3 regions of the Streptomyces sp. NPDC058691 genome follow, and region 2 is predicted to be linked to each of the others. Evidence: predicted binding sites of a transcription regulator. Region 2 holds the regulator's gene; each other region holds the start of a gene.
What was found. The regulator HrcA, encoded in region 2, represses chaperone genes, less so after heat shock. The targets are predictions, from matches to a motif close to TTNGCACTCNGNNNNNCNGAGTGCNAA.
Positions count from the first base shown of each region.

Region 1 (5,346 bases), on a different contig from region 2:
CTGGTCGGCTACGCCGGCCTGGCCGCCGTGGCCGGCACCGGCGACGTGCAGACCATCGCCGCCGCCCGCGACCAGTGGGGCACCGGCCTCGGCGCCCGCCTGCTGCGCGAACTGCTGCACCAGGCCACGGCGTTCGAGTGCCACGAGGTGCTGCTGGAGGTGCGGATCGACAACATCCGCGCCCAGCGGCTGTACGAGCGCTTCGGCTTCGAGCCGATCGGATTCCGGCGCGGCTACTACCAGCCCGGCAACGTCGACGCCCTCGTCATGCGGCTCGGCGACCTGACGGCGGCGGCGCCTGCGGACACACGAGAAACACCAGGTCTACAAGGAACTGAGACGACCCATGGCTGACGAGCCCCTTGTCCTCGGCATCGAGACGTCCTGCGACGAGACCGGTGTCGGCATCGTACGAGGTCACACGCTGCTGGCCGACGCGGTCGCGTCCAGCGTGGACGAGCACGCCCGATTCGGCGGCGTCGTCCCCGAGGTCGCCAGCCGCGCCCATCTGGAGGCGATGGTCCCCACCATCCAGCGCGCGCTGAAGGAGGCCGGGGTCGCCGCCTCCGACCTGGACGGCATCGCCGTCACCGCCGGGCCGGGCCTGGCGGGCGCGCTGCTGGTCGGCGTCTCGGCCGCCAAGGCGTACGCGTACGCGCTCGGCAAGCCGCTGTACGGCGTGAACCACCTGGCGTCCCACATCTGCGTCGACCAACTGGAGCACGGCGCGCTGCCGGAGCCCACGATGGCCCTGCTGGTCTCCGGCGGGCACTCCTCGCTGCTGCTGGCGCCGGACATCACCGGCGACGTGCGGCCGCTCGGAGCGACCATCGACGACGCGGCGGGCGAGGCCTTCGACAAGGTCGCACGCGTGCTGGGCCTCGGCTTCCCCGGCGGCCCGGCCATCGACCGCGTCGCGCGCGAGGGCGACCGGGCCGCCATCCGCTTCCCGCGCGGCCTGACGGGCGGGCGGGACCCGCTGTACGACTTCTCCTTCTCCGGGCTGAAGACGGCCGTGGCCCGCTGGATCGAGTCCAAGCGCCGGGAGGGCGAGGACGTGCCCGTCGCGGACGTCGCCGCGTCCTTCCAGGAGGCCGTGGCGGACGTGCTGACCCGCAAGGCGATCCGCGCCTGTAAGGACAACGGCGTCGACCACCTCATGATCGGCGGCGGCGTCGCGGCCAACAGCCGGCTGCGCTCGCTGGCCCAGGAACGCTGCGAGGACGCGGGCATCATCCTGCGCGTGCCGCGGCCCAAACTCTGCACCGACAACGGCGCGATGGTCGCGGCGCTCGGGGCGGAGATGGTGGCCCGCGGCCGCCCGTCCTCGACGTGGGACCTGCCGGCGGACTCCTCCCTGCTGGTCACGGACGTGTCCGTGCCCGGGCACACCCACACCCACGATCACGTGCACGAGCTCAGCAAGGACAACCTCTACTCGTCATGACCGTCGCCCTGATGTGGGAGGCCCGCGCCGCGGAGGGCCGCGGGCCCGAACTCCTGGCGTGGGTGCGCGCGCAGACGCTGACGCCCGCGCCGTTGCGCCGCGAGACCTTCTCCGCCCCCGGGGACCGGGTCCTCGTCATCACCTGGTGGGACGCCCCGTACGACGCGGAGCTCCCCGAACTGCCCGAGCCGGCGGAGGGGCTGGCGCGGCGCGCCGTCCACCGCTGGCGCTTCGAGGCTGTGGCCTGACCCGAGTGCGGGGCGTTTCTGCGCGGGTAGGTTTCTCCCCCGCCCGCCCTCCCTCCCCCAACCTTCGGCCGGGGGTGCCCCCAGCCCTGTGAAGTCACGCGCCCCGGCCCACCCCCGCACGCGCGTCGGGCCGCCCAGACTTCACAGGGCACACGGGTGGGAGGGCGGGGAAAAATCAGGCGGGCGACCCGAGCAGCATCGTGGGCGCGCCCGCCACCCGCGTCAGAAAGACCGTCGCCGCGTTGGGGCCCTGGGGCCTGACCCGGCGGCGCAGTTCCTCGGGTTCGACCGCGGAGCCCCGCTTCTTGACGGTCAGCACGCCGACCTCGCGTTCGCGCAGCAGCGCCTTGAGCCGCTTGAGGTTGAAGGGGAGCACGTCGGTGATCTCGTACGCGGAGGCGTAGGGCGTGCTGTGCGGCTCGTCCGAAGTGACGTACGCGATGGTCTCGTCGATAAGACCGCCTCCGACCTGCGCCGCGACGTCCGCGACCAGGTGGGCCCGGATGACCGCGCCGTCGGGCTCGTACAGCCAGCGCCCGACCGGGCGCACCGCGGGGTCGGGCAGGCCGGCGGCGGGCAGGGTGGCGCCGGAGGGCAGCAGTGTCGCCCGGCGGGTGCCCGAGGCCGTGCCGAACCACAGCACGGCCTCCTTCACGTCGCCGTGGTCGGAGACCCACTCCGCCTCCGCGTCCTCCGGCACGGCCTCGTGCGGGATGCCCGGCGCGACCTTGAGCGCGGCCAGGGGTGTCCTGCGCGCCGCCGCCACGGCCCACGACAGCGGCGGGGAGTACGCCTCCGGGTCGAAGATCCTGCCGCGTCCGCCGCGCCGGGCCGGGTCCACGAACACCGCGTCGCAGCCGTCCGTCCCCACATCGGTGACGTCCGCGCAGCGCACCTCGATGCGTTCCGCGAGCCCCAGCGCCCGCGCGTTGGCCCGCGCCACCGCGCACGTCAGGGGATCGCGGTCGACCGCCAGCACCGTCACCCCGGCGCGTGCCAGCGGGATCGCGTCGCCGCCGATCCCGCAGCACAGGTCCGCCAGCCGCCGCACCCCGAGGGTCGCGAACCGCTCCGCCCGGTGCCGCGCCACCGAAGCGCGCGTCGACTGCTCCACCCCGTCGGGCGTGAAGTACATCGCGTACGCGTCCTCGCCGAACTTCGCCTCCGCCCGCTGCCGCAGCCGCGCCTGGGTGAGCGCCGCCGAGACGAGCGCCGCGTCGTGCTCCCGGCGCAGCCGGGTCGCGGTGGCGATCTCGGCCGCGGGGTCGTAGTCGCGGAGGACGGTCAGCAGTCGCTGCCCCTCGTCGGTCAGCAGGGCCGAGAACGCGTCGAGATCCACACCGTCCATTGTCCCGCGCCTCCGGCGTCCGCCGGACCGGGCTCCGATGGGCGCCCGCGCACGGCGCGCCCGGCGTGGCATTGGCACTCCGCTTGACCGAGTGCTAAGCGCGTCATAATCTCAGACCTGGCACTCGGCCACGCCGAGTGCCAACAACACAGCGACGGGCAGGTCCGGCACCCGCGACGACGGGCCTACCAGGTCGCCACCCCAGACAGACACTCCCGTAAGCCCTTTGAAGGGGGAGGTCGGATCGTGACGACCGCCAGCACCAAGGTTGCCATCAAGCCGCTCGAGGACCGCATCGTGGTCCAGCCGCTGGATGCCGAGCAGACCACCGCCTCCGGCCTGGTCATCCCGGACACCGCCAAGGAGAAGCCCCAGGAGGGCGTCGTCCTGGCCGTCGGTCCGGGTCGCTTCGAGGACGGCAACCGCATCCCGCTCGACGTCAAGGTCGGCGACATCGTGCTGTACAGCAAGTACGGCGGCACCGAGGTCAAGTACAGCGGCGAGGAGTACCTCGTCCTCTCGGCTCGCGACGTCCTCGCGATCGTCGAGAAGTAAATCCGGCGCCGCTCGTAACCGAGAAATGCCGTGACCACGCCCCGGGCACACCGAGTCCTCGCACGGACCGGGGACCCGGGGCGCGGTCTTTGACGAGAACCCAAAGACGAGGAATTCCGCCGGTATGGCCAAGATCCTGAAGTTCAACGAGGACGCCCGTCGCGCCCTTGAGCGTGGAGTCAACAAGCTCGCCGACACCGTGAAGGTGACGATCGGCCCCAAGGGCCGCAACGTCGTCATCGACAAGAAGTTCGGCGCTCCGACCATCACCAACGACGGCGTGACCATCGCCCGCGAGGTCGAGCTCGAGGACGCGTACGAGAACCTCGGTGCGCAGCTGGTGAAGGAGGTGGCGACCAAGACCAACGACATCGCGGGTGACGGCACCACCACCGCCACCGTGCTCGCCCAGGCGCTCGTGCGCGAGGGCCTGCGCAACGTCGCCGCCGGCGCCTCCCCGGCCGCCCTGAAGAAGGGCATCGACGCCGCCGTCAAGGCCGTCTCGGACGAGCTGCTCGCCTCGGCCCGCCCGATCGAGGGCAAGGACGACGTCGCCGCCGTCGCCGCCCTGTCCGCCCAGGACAAGCAGGTCGGCGAGCTGATCGCCGAGGCGATCGACAAGGTCGGCAAGGACGGTGTCATCACCGTCGAGGAGTCCAACACCTTCGGTCTGGAGCTGGACTTCACCGAGGGCATGGCCTTCGACAAGGGCTACCTGTCGCCGTACTTCGTGACGGACGCGGAGCGCCAGGAGGCCGTCCTGGAGGACCCGTACATCCTCATCACCCAGGGCAAGATCTCCTCCATCCAGGACCTGCTCCCGCTGCTGGAGAAGGTGCTGCAGGCCGGCGCCTCCAAGCCGCTGCTGATCATCGCCGAGGACGTCGAGGGCGAGGCCCTCTCCACCCTGGTGGTCAACAAGATCCGCGGTACCTTCAACGCGGTCGCGGTCAAGGCCCCCGGCTTCGGCGACCGCCGCAAGGCCATGCTGGAGGACCTCGCCACCCTCACCGGTGCCACCGTGGTGGCCGAGGAGGTCGGCCTCAAGCTCGACCAGGTCGGCCTGGACGTGCTCGGCAACGCCCGCCGCGTGACGGTCACCAAGGACGAGACCACCGTCGTCGACGGTGCCGGCGACTCCTCCGCGATCGAGGGCCGCATCGGCCAGATCAAGGCCGAGATCACCACGACCGACTCCGACTGGGACCGCGAGAAGCTCCAGGAGCGCCTCGCCAAGCTGGCCGGCGGCGTGTGCGTCATCCGTGTCGGCGCGGCCACCGAGGTCGAGCTCAAGGAGAAGAAGCACCGTCTGGAGGACGCCATCTCCGCGACCCGCGCCGCGGTCGAGGAGGGCATCGTCTCCGGTGGTGGCTCCGCGCTCGTCCACGCCGTCAAGGTGCTGGAGGACGGCCTCGGCAAGACCGGCGACGAGGCCACCGGTGTCGCCGTCGTGCGCCGCGCCGCGGTCGAGCCGCTGCGCTGGATCGCCGAGAACGCCGGCCTGGAGGGCTACGTCATCACCTCCAAGGTCGCCGAGCTGGAGAAGGGCCACGGCTTCAACGCCGCGACCGGCGAGTACGGCGACCTGGTGAAGGCCGGCGTCATCGACCCGGTCAAGGTCACCCGCTCCGCCCTGGAGAACGCCGCCTCCATCGCCTCCCTGCTTCTCACCACCGAGACCCTCGTGGTGGAGAAGAAGGAGGAGGAGCCCGCCGAGGCCGGTCACGGCCACGGTCACTCCCACTGAG
Region 1 covers NZ_JBHXSO010000042.1:23,370-28,715, forward strand. The annotation lists gene rimI (ribosomal protein S18-alanine N-acetyltransferase) at 1-354, shown strand, start outside; gene tsaD (tRNA (adenosine(37)-N6)-threonylcarbamoyltransferase complex transferase subunit TsaD) at 347-1,447, shown strand; gene ACFWVC_RS26640 (hypothetical protein) at 1,444-1,695, shown strand; gene ACFWVC_RS26645 (methyltransferase domain-containing protein) at 1,871-3,043, opposite strand; gene groES (co-chaperone GroES) at 3,290-3,598, shown strand; gene groL (chaperonin GroEL) at 3,723-5,345, shown strand.
Region 1: groES (co-chaperone GroES) is a predicted target of HrcA. The motif match lies at 3,115-3,141, and genes of this name have one in related genera.

Region 2 (5,346 bases):
AGGGAGGGCGGGCGGGGAAAAAAACCCCGGCACAATAGGGGGCATGCCATCCGTACTGCCCGACGGCGAGCCCATGCCCCAGAACGGTGCGCTGCCCCCCGCAGCCCTCGCCGGGGCGGAGGACCGACCGCTCGGGTTCTACCTGCACGTCCCGTACTGCGCGACTCGCTGCGGCTACTGCGACTTCAACACCTACACCGCCGCCGAGCTGCGCGGCACCGGCGGTGTGCTCGCCTCCCGCGAGAACTACGCGGACACGCTGATCGACGAGATCCGGCTCGCCCGCAAGGTGCTGGGCGACGACGCGCGCCGCGTCGAGACGGTGTTCGTCGGCGGCGGCACGCCGACGCTGCTGCCGGCGGCGGACCTGACCCGCATGCTGGGGGCGATCCGGGACGAGTTCGGCCTGGCGGAGGGGGCCGAGGTCACGACGGAGGCGAATCCGGAGTCGGTGGATCCCGCGTACCTGGCGGAGCTGCGGGCCGGGGGCTTCAACCGGATGTCGTTCGGGATGCAGAGCGCCCGGCAGCACGTGCTGCAGGTGCTGGACCGCAGGCACACGCCGGGCCGGCCGGAGGCGTGCGTGGCGGAGGCGCGGGAGGCCGGCTTCGAGCACGTCAACCTGGACCTGATCTACGGCACGCCGGGAGAGTCGGACGACGACTGGCGGGCGTCCCTGGACGCGGCGATCGACGCGGGCCCGGACCATGTGTCGGCGTACGCGCTGATCGTCGAGGAGGGAACCCAGCTGGCCCGCCGGATCCGGCGTGGCGAGGTGCCGATGACCGACGACGACGTGCACGCGGACCGCTACCTGATCGCCGACGAGCGCATGGCGGAGGCCGGTTTCGACTGGTACGAGGTGTCGAACTGGGCGACGTCGACGTCGGCCCGGTGCCGGCACAACGAGCTGTACTGGACCGGCGCCGACTGGTGGGGCGCCGGACCGGGCGCGCATTCCCACGTGGGCGGCGTGCGCTGGTGGAACGTGAAGCACCCCGCGGCGTACGCGGCGGCGCTCGCCGAGGGCCGCAGTCCCGGCGCCGGACGCGAGGTGCTGGCCGCGGAGGACCGCAGGGTGGAGCGCATCCTGCTGGAGCTGCGGCTCGCGGACGGCTGCCCGCTGGACATCCTGGCCCCGGCCGGGGCGCGGGCCGCCGAGCGCGCGGTGGGCGAGGGTCTGCTGGAGCCGGGCGCGTACGAGGTGGGGCGGGCGGTACTGACGCTGCGCGGGCGGCTGCTCGCGGACGCGGTGGTCAGGGACCTGGTCGACTGATCACACGCCTGGAGCCGTGACGAAGTCGATCAGCTCTTCCACGCGGCCCAGCAGTTCCGGCTGGAGGTCCTTGTAGGAGCGGACGGAGCCCAGGATGCGCTGCCAGGCCGCACCGGTGTTTTCCGGCCAGCCCAGCGCGCGGCACACGCCGGTCTTCCAGTCCTGGCCGCGCGGCACGGCCGGCCAGGCGGGGATGCCGACGGAGGAGGGCTTCACGGCCTCCCAGACGTCGATGTAGGGGTGGCCGGCGACCAGCACGTGGTCGCCGGTGACCGAGGCGGCGATCCGGGACTCCTTGGAGCCCGGGACGAGGTGGTCGACGAGCACGCCGAGGCGGGCATCCGGTCCAGGGGCGAAGGCGGAGACGATGGCGGGCAGGTCGTCGACGCCCTCCAGGTACTCCACGACGACGCCCTCGACGCGCAGGTCGTCGCCCCAGACCCGCTCGACGAGCTCCGCGTCGTGGCGCCCCTCGACGTAGATGCGCCCGGCGCGGGCGATCCGGGCCCGGGCGCCGGGGACGGCGAGGGAACCGGAGGCGGTCAGCCGCGGGCCGGAGCGGGCGGCGGCGGTGGGACGGACGAGGGTGACGACCTTGCCCTCCAGGAGGAAGCCGCGCGGTACGAGCGGGAACACCCGGTGCTTGCCGAAGCGGTCCTCCAGGGTGACGGTGGGGCCCTCGGCGGTCTTCTCGCAAAGGATCACCGCCCCGCAGAAGCCCGTGGAGACCTCCTCCACCACCAGGTCCCGTTCGGCCGCGACCTCGGGCGCGGGCACCGACGGCCGCTTCCAGGGCGGGGTGAGATCGGCGTCGTAATCGCGGCTGCGCATGGCAGGGATCGTATCCGGGCGGGACGCCGCTCAAGCGGATCCGAACCGGGCGGCCAGCGCGTCCCGTTGGGCGCGGACGAAGCGCGCGTCGACCACCGCGCCGTGCCCGGGGACGTAGAGCGCGCTCTCGCCGCCCAGCTCCAGCAGCCGGTCCAAGGTGCCCGGCCACGTGCCCGGGGCGGCGTCCGGGCCGGCCTGGGGCTCGCCGGACTCCTCGACGAGGTCGCCGCAGAAGACCACGACGGGCGTCCCCGGCACGACCACCACCAGGTCGTGCGTGGTGTGTCCCTCACCGGGGTGGACCAGCAGGACCTGGCGGTCGGCGCCGAGGTCCAGCACACAGCGGCCGTCCACGAGGTGGCCGGGGCGCACGAGGGCGTCAGCGGCCTCCGTCGCCGTCTCCTCGGGGACGCCGTGCCCGATCGCGTCCAGGCGCAGCGCGGAGAGCTCGCGGCCGAGGTGGGCGTCGAGTGTCATCTCGCCGTAGACCTGGGCTCCGGGGAAGGCGGCCGTGCCGAAGACGTGGTCGAAGTGACCGTGGGTCAGTGCGATGTGCGTCACGTCCCTTCCGGTCAGCTCCCGGACCCGCCGGCGCAGCCCGGCTCCCTCGGCGACCGAGGAGCCGGTGTCGACCAGCAGCACGCCCTCGCCGCCGGTGACGACCCCCACGGTGACGTCCAGGAACGGCATCCGGCGGCGCGCGACACCGGGCGCCAGTTGCTCCCAGCCCTCGAAGGGCTCCGGCGCCGTCGGTGTCGTCTCCACACCGCGACGGTATCCCCGCCGGGGCGGGCCACGCGCGCTACGGTGGCCGGTCGAAGGGGTCGGCGTGCGGACCGCCCTTGCCGAGGTCTTGCCACCCCGCCGTACACTGACTTGGGGAAAGCTGGCACTCACTTGTGGGGAGTGCCAGGGCAGGGAGAACGACCGCCGTACCGGTGACCGGACGACTGGAGGTGTACGACGCAATGCTGAGCGAACGACGGCTCGAAGTGCTGCGCGCCATCGTCCAGGACTACGTGGGCACCGAGGAACCGGTCGGCTCCAAGGCCCTCACCGAACGCCACCGGCTGGGTGTGTCCCCGGCCACGGTGCGCAACGACATGGCCGTGCTGGAGGAGGAGGGCTACATCCAGCAGCCCCACACCAGCGCCGGCCGGGTGCCGACCGACAAGGGCTACCGGCTCTTCGTCGACCGGCTCACGAACGTCAAGCCGCTGTCGGGCGCGGAGCGCCGGGCCATCCAGAGCTTCCTGGACAGTGCCGTGGACCTCGACGACGTGGTGGCCCGCACCGTGCGGCTGCTGGCGCAGCTGACCCGGCAGGTCGCCGTCGTCCAGTACCCGTCGCTGACCCGCTCGACCGTGCGGCACGTGGAACTGCTCGCCCTGGCCCCGGCCCGGCTGATGCTGGTGCTGATCACCGACACCGGCCGGGTCGAGCAGCGGCTGGTCGACGCCCCCGCGCCGGTGGGCGAGACCGTGCTGGCCGACCTGCGGGCCCGGCTCAACAGCCGGGTGGTGGGCCGCCGCTTCGCCGACGTCCCGCAGCTGGTGCAGGACCTCGCGGACGGGTTCGAGCCGGACGACCGGCCGTCGGTGCAGGTCGTGCTGGCGACGCTGCTGGAGACCCTGGTCGAGGAGACCGAGGAACGGATCATGCTGGGCGGCACCGCCAACCTGACCCGTTTCGGCCATGACTTCCCCCTCACGATCCGCCCGGTGCTGGAGGCGCTTGAGGAGCAGGTCGTGCTCCTCAAGCTGCTGGGCGAGGCCGGGGATTCGGGCGTGACCGTGCGAATCGGTCACGAGAATTTCCACGAGGGCCTGAACTCCACATCGGTCGTCTCCGTCGGCTACGGTTCGGGCGACGAGGCGGTCGCGAAACTTGGCGTGGTCGGCCCGACCCGCATGGACTACCCCGGAACGATGGGAGCGGTACGCGCAGTGGCACGTTACGTCGGACAGATCCTGGCGGAGTCGTAGTGGCCACCGACTACTACGCCGTGCTCGGCGTGCGCCGCGACGCGAGTCCGGACGAGATCAAGAAGGCCTTCCGCCGTCTCGCGCGCGAGCTGCACCCGGACGTCAATCCGGACCCGAAGACCCAGGAGCGGTTCAAGGAGATCAACGCCGCTTACGAGGTGCTGTCGGACCCGCAGAAGAAGCAGGTCTACGACCTCGGCGGCGACCCGCTGTCCGCCAACGGCGGCGGTGCCGGTGCGGGCGCGGGCTTCGGCCAGGGCTTCGGGAACTTCAGCGACATCATGGACGCCTTCTTCGGCACGGCGTCCCAGCGCGGCCCGCGCTCGCGCACGCGGCGCGGCCAGGACGCGATGATCCGGCTGGAGATCGAGCTCGACGAGGCCGCCTTCGGCACGACCAAGGACATCCAGGTCGACACGGCGATCGTCTGCAACACCTGCCACGGAGAGGGCGCCGCCCCCGGCACCTCCGCGCAGACCTGTGACATGTGCCGCGGCCGCGGTGAGGTCTCCCAGGTGACGCGCTCCTTCCTCGGCCAGGTCATGACCTCCCGCCCGTGCCCGCAGTGCCAGGGCTTCGGCACCGTCGTGCCGAACCCGTGCCCGGAGTGCGCGGGCGACGGCCGGGTCCGCTCGCGGCGCACGCTGACGGTGAAGATCCCCGCCGGCGTCGACAACGGCACCCGCATCCAGCTCGCGGGCGAGGGCGAGGTCGGCCCCGGCGGCGGCCCCGCCGGCGACCTGTACGTGGAGATCCGCGAGCTGCCGCACGCGATGTTCCAGCGGCGCGGCGACGACCTGCACTGCACCGTCACCATCCCGATGACGGCCGCGGCGCTCGGCACCAAGGTGCCGCTGGAGACCCTGGACGGCCTGGAGGAGATCGACATCCGGCCGGGCACGCAGTCCGGCCAGTCGATCCCGCTGCACCAGCGCGGCATCACGCACCTGCGCGGCGGCGGCCGGGGCGACCTGGTCGTGCACGTCGAGGTGCAGACCCCGGGCAAGCTCGACCCGGACCAGGAGGAGCTCCTGCGGCGCCTGGCGAAGCTGCGCGGCGAGGAGCGGCCCCTGGGCCAGTTCCAGCCGGGTCAGCAGGGTCTCTTCTCGCGGCTGAAGGACGCCTTCAACGGCCGCTGAGCGCCGTCCTTCGAAGGCCACGGCCGGTTCATCGCGTCCATGACGCGGCACGCGCGGGGGGGGGGGGGGGGGCCGCTGGTGGGTCGTCGTTTCCTCACACCCCGGGCGGGGTCGG
Region 2 covers NZ_JBHXSO010000040.1:115-5,460, reverse strand. The annotation lists gene hemW (radical SAM family heme chaperone HemW) at 44-1,276, shown strand; gene ACFWVC_RS25875 (DUF3097 domain-containing protein) at 1,277-2,107, opposite strand; gene ACFWVC_RS25870 (MBL fold metallo-hydrolase) at 2,138-2,872, opposite strand; gene hrcA (heat-inducible transcriptional repressor HrcA) at 3,076-4,092, shown strand; gene dnaJ (molecular chaperone DnaJ) at 4,092-5,231, shown strand.

Region 3 (5,346 bases), on a different contig from region 2:
GTCGAACTCCCGCAGGTCGGCGTCGACGAAGCAGACGATCTCGCCGCGCGTCGCGAGCAGCGAGCGCCACAGCACCTCGCCCTTGCCGGGCACGGCCGGCAGCCGCGGCAGGATCGCGTCCCGGTGGACCACCGTCGCGCCCGCCTCCGCCGCGACCGCGGCCGTGCGGTCCGTGGACCCGGAGTCCAGCACGACGAGCTCGTCGACCAGCGGCACGGCCTCGGACATCAGCTCGCGGCGGATCTCCGCCACGATCGCCCCGACCGTGGCCTCCTCGTCGAGCGCGGGCAGCACCACGCTGACCGTCCCTCGCGGGCCCGCGGCCCGCTTCGCGGCGAGGAGCTGGGACAGCGGGCGGCACTCGGCGGTCCAGGACCGCCTCCGCAGCCAGCCGGCCACCTCGTCGAGCACTGCGCTGCTCCGTTTCTGCCCGTCTCGAGGGACGGACGGCCTGTGACCAGGTTCGAGGTCGTCGGTTACAGTCTTGAACACGAGGCATGACCATCGTATGTCCGCGGTGATCGCGCCTCGTCCGACAAATGCACGGGCCCTGGGCCCGGTGCCATACCGCTCATCCAGAGGGGCAGAGGGAACGGCCCGTTGAAGCCCCGGCAACCCTCCCGCCGACCGCGAGGTCCAGGTGGGGAAGGTGCCAATTCCGTCTCGTGGCGAGATTCGCCGTGAGGAAGATGAGGAGAAAGGGCCTCGCCTGACATGGCTGCGCAGACTGTTGTCACCGACGTCGCGTCCACGGATTCCCCCTTCGGACCCGCTTCCGCGTTGTCCTGCCGCGAGTGCGGCGAACGCTTCCCGCTGAGCCCGGTCTTCGCCTGCGAGATCTGTTTCGGGCCGCTCGAAGTGGCCTACGACCTCCCCGCCGGCGATCCCGAGACGCTCCGCAAGCGCATCGAGTCCGGGCCGAACAACATCTGGCGCTACGCGCCGCTGCTGCCCGTCCCCGCCGACGTGGCCTCCAAGCCCAATCTGAACCCCGGCTTCACCAAGCTGGTCAAGGCCGACAACCTCGCCCGCGAACTGGGCGTCACCGGCGGCCTGCACATCAAGGACGACTCCGGCAACCCCACGCACTCCTTCAAGGACCGCGTCGTCGCCATCGCCCTGGAGGCCGCCCGCACCTTCGGCCTCACCACCCTGTCCTGCTCCTCCACCGGCAACCTCGCGGGCGCGGTCGGCGCCGCGGCGGCCCGCGCCGGCTTCCGGTCCTGCGTGTTCATCCCGCACGACCTGGAGGAGGGCAAGGTCGTCATGGCCGCCGTCTACGGCGGTGAACTGGTCGGCATCGAGGGCAACTACGACGACGTCAACCGCTTCTGCAGCGAGCTGATCGGCGACCCGATCGGCGAGGGCTGGGGCTTCGTCAACGTCAACCTCCGCCCCTACTACGGCGAGGGCTCCAAGACGCTCGCGTACGAGATCTGCGAGCAGCTCGGCTGGCGCCTGCCGGACAACCTCGTCATCCCGATCGCCTCCGGCTCCCAGTTGACGAAGATCGACAAGGGGCTGCAGGAGCTGATCAAGCTCGGCCTGGTGGAGGACAAGCCGTACCGCATCTACGGCGCCCAGGCCGAGGGGTGCTCCCCCGTGTCCACCGCCTACAAGGCCGGGCACGACGTCGTGCGCCCGCAGAAGCCGAACACGATCGCCAAGTCCCTCGCCATCGGGAACCCGGCGGACGGCCCCTACGTGCTGGACATCGCCCGGCGCACCGGCGGCGCGGTCGAGGACGTCACCGACGAGCAGATCGTGGACGCCATCAAGCTGCTCGCCCGCACCGAGGGCATCTTCGCGGAGACGGCGGGCGGCGTGACCGTCGGCGTCCTGAAGAAGCTGATCGAGAGCGGGCAGTTGGACCCGGCCGCCGAGACGGTCGTCCTCAACACCGGTGACGGGCTGAAGACGTTGGACGCCGTCGCCGCGACCTCCCGCCCCACGGCCACCATCCGCCCGAGCGTCGACGCGTTCCGTGCCGCCGGCCTGGCCGGCTGACCCCGATCGCCGACCGTCCCAGATCGAAGGTGAACCCCGCATCATGAGCGCGAACGTCCGCATTCCCACCATCCTTCGGCCCTACACCGGCGGCCGGGCCGAGGTGCCCGCCGACGGCGGCACGCTGGCCGAGGTCATCGAGTCGCTGGAGAAGGACCACCCCGGCATCTCGGCGCGCGTCCTGGACGACACGGGCAAGCTGCGCCGCTTCGTGAACGTGTATGTCAACGACGACGACGTCCGCTTCTCGGAGGGCCTGCAGACCGCCGTGGCCGAGGGCGCGTCAGTCTCGATCATCCCGGCGGTCGCCGGGGGCTGTTGAGCCGCGTGCGCCGCGGAACGGCCAGGGGTGCCGGGACTCGCTCCCGGCACCCCTGTGTGCTTGAGAGGTAGTTGAAGGGCTGTACAGTTGCCCTGACGGCTCGCAACTCCCTGCAACGCTCTGCGCAAACCCTCTTCCGTGGGCGTCGTTGTCGGCGATTTATCGCCAAATTCACGCGGTGATTGTCGTGTTGGCGACATATGTCCCGCCCGAGTTGCCCCGGTTCATTGGCCGTTGGAGCCGTTCTTCCCTTTCTCCGTGCCCGGATTTCTCGTCTGATTGACCTGTTGCAGACAGCGTCCGGGCAGATACATTCAGCCGCGGTCGACGCGTTCCGGCGCACGCCCCCTTGGCTGTAGGGGGTGAGGTCTGACCCGGGTCCGCGAGGTGCGGGTCTGTGAAAGGCCAGCAATAGGGGAGTTAGGAATGGCTCAGGGCACCGTCAAGTGGTTCAACGCGGAGAAGGGCTACGGCTTCATCGCGGTCGACGGTGGTGCGGACGTCTTCGTGCACTACAGCGCGATACAGATGGACGGCTACCGCACCCTCGAGGAAGGTCAGCGGGTCGAGTTCGAGATCTCGCAGGGCCAGAAGGGGCCGCAGGCGGACATGGTCCGCCACGCCGCCGGCTGACACGCCGCGCATCGGCCACGGAGCGCATCGCGTACGAACGCGCTCAAACGCACGTATCAAGGGCCCGCCCTCTCGCAGGGGGCGGGCCTTCGTGCTGTCCGCCCGCCCCTGGCGGGCCCCAGCGGATCCCTGGCGAGCCCCGGCGGGCCCGCGGCGGACCGGCCGAGCAGCTTGCACTCTCCTAGGGCGAGTGCTAATCATTGGCGTTAGCACTCTGACGTTGAGAGTGACAAAGGACCGAGTGGGTGAGGCCCGTTCGACCGCCGGAAAGGAACCGGCGGGAGGCAGGCCGTCCGTCGCGGGCGCCGGCGCGGTCCTGGAGTAATCCTTCCCCGCAGCCGAGTGCCGCGGGGGGACCCCAAGTCCGGGAGGACCACTTCACATGGCCAAGATCATCGCGTTCGACGAGGAGGCACGGCGCGGTCTCGAGCGCGGGATGAACCAGCTCGCCGACGCCGTCAAGGTCACCCTCGGCCCCAAGGGCCGCAACGTCGTCCTCGAGAAGAAGTGGGGCGCCCCCACGATCACCAACGATGGTGTGTCCATCGCCAAGGAGATCGAGCTCGAGGACCCGTACGAGAAGATCGGCGCGGAGCTGGTCAAGGAGGTCGCGAAGAAGACGGACGACGTCGCCGGTGACGGCACGACGACCGCGACCGTCCTCGCCCAGGCGCTGGTCCGCGAGGGCCTGCGCAACGTGGCCGCGGGTGCCAACCCGATGGCCCTGAAGCGCGGTATCGAGGCGGCCGTCGAGGCCGTTTCCGCTGCTCTGCTTGAGCAGGCCAAGGACGTGGAGACCAAGGAGCAGATCGCCTCCACCGCCTCCATCTCCGCCGCTGACCCCCAGATCGGCGAGCTCATCGCCGAGGCGATGGACAAGGTCGGCAAGGAAGGCGTCATCACCGTCGAGGAGTCCCAGACCTTCGGTCTGGAGCTGGAGCTCACCGAGGGTATGCGCTTCGACAAGGGCTACATCTCGGCGTACTTCGCCACCGACCTGGAGCGTATGGAGACCGTCTTCGACGACCCGTACATCCTGATCGTCAACTCCAAGATCTCCGCGGTCAAGGACCTGCTCCCGCTGCTGGAGAAGGTCATGCAGAGCGGCAAGCCGCTGCTGATCATCGCCGAGGACGTGGACGGCGAGGCGCTGTCGACCCTGGTGGTCAACAAGATCCGCGGCACCTTCAAGTCCGTCGCCGTCAAGGCCCCGGGCTTCGGCGACCGCCGCAAGGCCATGCTCCAGGACATCGCCATCCTCACCGGTGGCACCGTGGTGTCCGAGGAGGTCGGCCTCAAGCTGGAGAACGCCGGTCTGGAGCTGCTGGGCCGCGCCCGCAAGGTCGTCGTCACCAAGGACGAGACCACCATCGTGGACGGCTCCGGCGACGCCGACCAGATCCAGGGCCGGGTCAACCAGATCCGTGCCGAGATCGAGAACAGCGACTCGGACTACGACCGCGAGAAGCTCCAGGAGCGCCTCGCCAAGCTGGCCGGCGGCGTGGCCGTCATCAAGGCCGGCGCGGCCACCGAGGTCGAGCTCAAGGAGCGCAAGCACCGCATCGAGGACGCGGTGCGCAACGCCAAGGCCGCCGTCGAGGAGGGCATCGTCGCCGGTGGTGGCGTGGCTCTGCTCCAGGCGTCCAACGTCTTCGAGAAGCTCGAGCTCGAGGGCGACGAGGCCACCGGTGCGGCGATCGTGAAGCTGGCCCTGGAGGCCCCGCTGAAGCAGATCGCGGTCAACGCCGGCCTCGAGGGTGGCGTCGTGGTGGAGAAGGTCCGCAACCTCACCCCGGGTCACGGCCTCAACGCCGCGACCGGCGAGTACGTCGACCTGGTCGCCGAGGGCATCATCGACCCGGCCAAGGTGACGCGCTCCGCGCTGCAGAACGCGGCCTCCATCGCCGCGCTCTTCCTCACCACCGAGGCCGTCATCGCCGACAAGCCGGAGAAGGCCGCGGCCCCGGCCGGCGGCGGCATGCCGGGCGGTGACATGGACTTCTGATCCCGCGAGGGTTCAGCGGTACACGATCGAGGGCGGCACCCCCTGCGGGGTGCCGCCCTCGGGCGTTTTCCGGCCGATGCCACCCGGTCCCGGACCGGCCGACCGGCGAACGCCCCGTCCAGGCAAGGCCCCTGGCCGACCCGGCCGGCGGGGTGGGCGGCCCTGCGGCCCCGGGATGCCGGACCGGTCCACCGACCAGGACGGACGCGTCGAGCGTATTGAGCCAAGTTCGTGCGGCCTCGGCCTGTCCTCCGGCGGGCGGGGGAGGAAGCGGGTCTAGCCGACGGCGACTGACGCGTCGAGGAGATCGCGCCAGGTGCGGACGGCTTCCGCGTCGACGGGGCCGGCCCAGCCGTCGGGGCGGACCGCACCGCCGACG
Region 3 covers NZ_JBHXSO010000010.1:78,267-83,612, reverse strand. The annotation lists gene ACFWVC_RS09785 (glucosyl-3-phosphoglycerate synthase) at 1-411, opposite strand, end outside; SAM riboswitch class I at 569-696, shown strand; gene thrC (threonine synthase) at 715-2,007, shown strand; gene ACFWVC_RS09775 (ubiquitin-like small modifier protein 1) at 2,051-2,329, shown strand; gene ACFWVC_RS09770 (cold-shock protein) at 2,756-2,962, shown strand; gene groL (chaperonin GroEL) at 3,345-4,967, shown strand; gene ACFWVC_RS09760 (copper homeostasis protein CutC) at 5,244-5,346, opposite strand, start outside.
Region 3: groL (chaperonin GroEL) is a predicted target of HrcA. The motif match lies at 3,133-3,159, and genes of this name have one in related genera.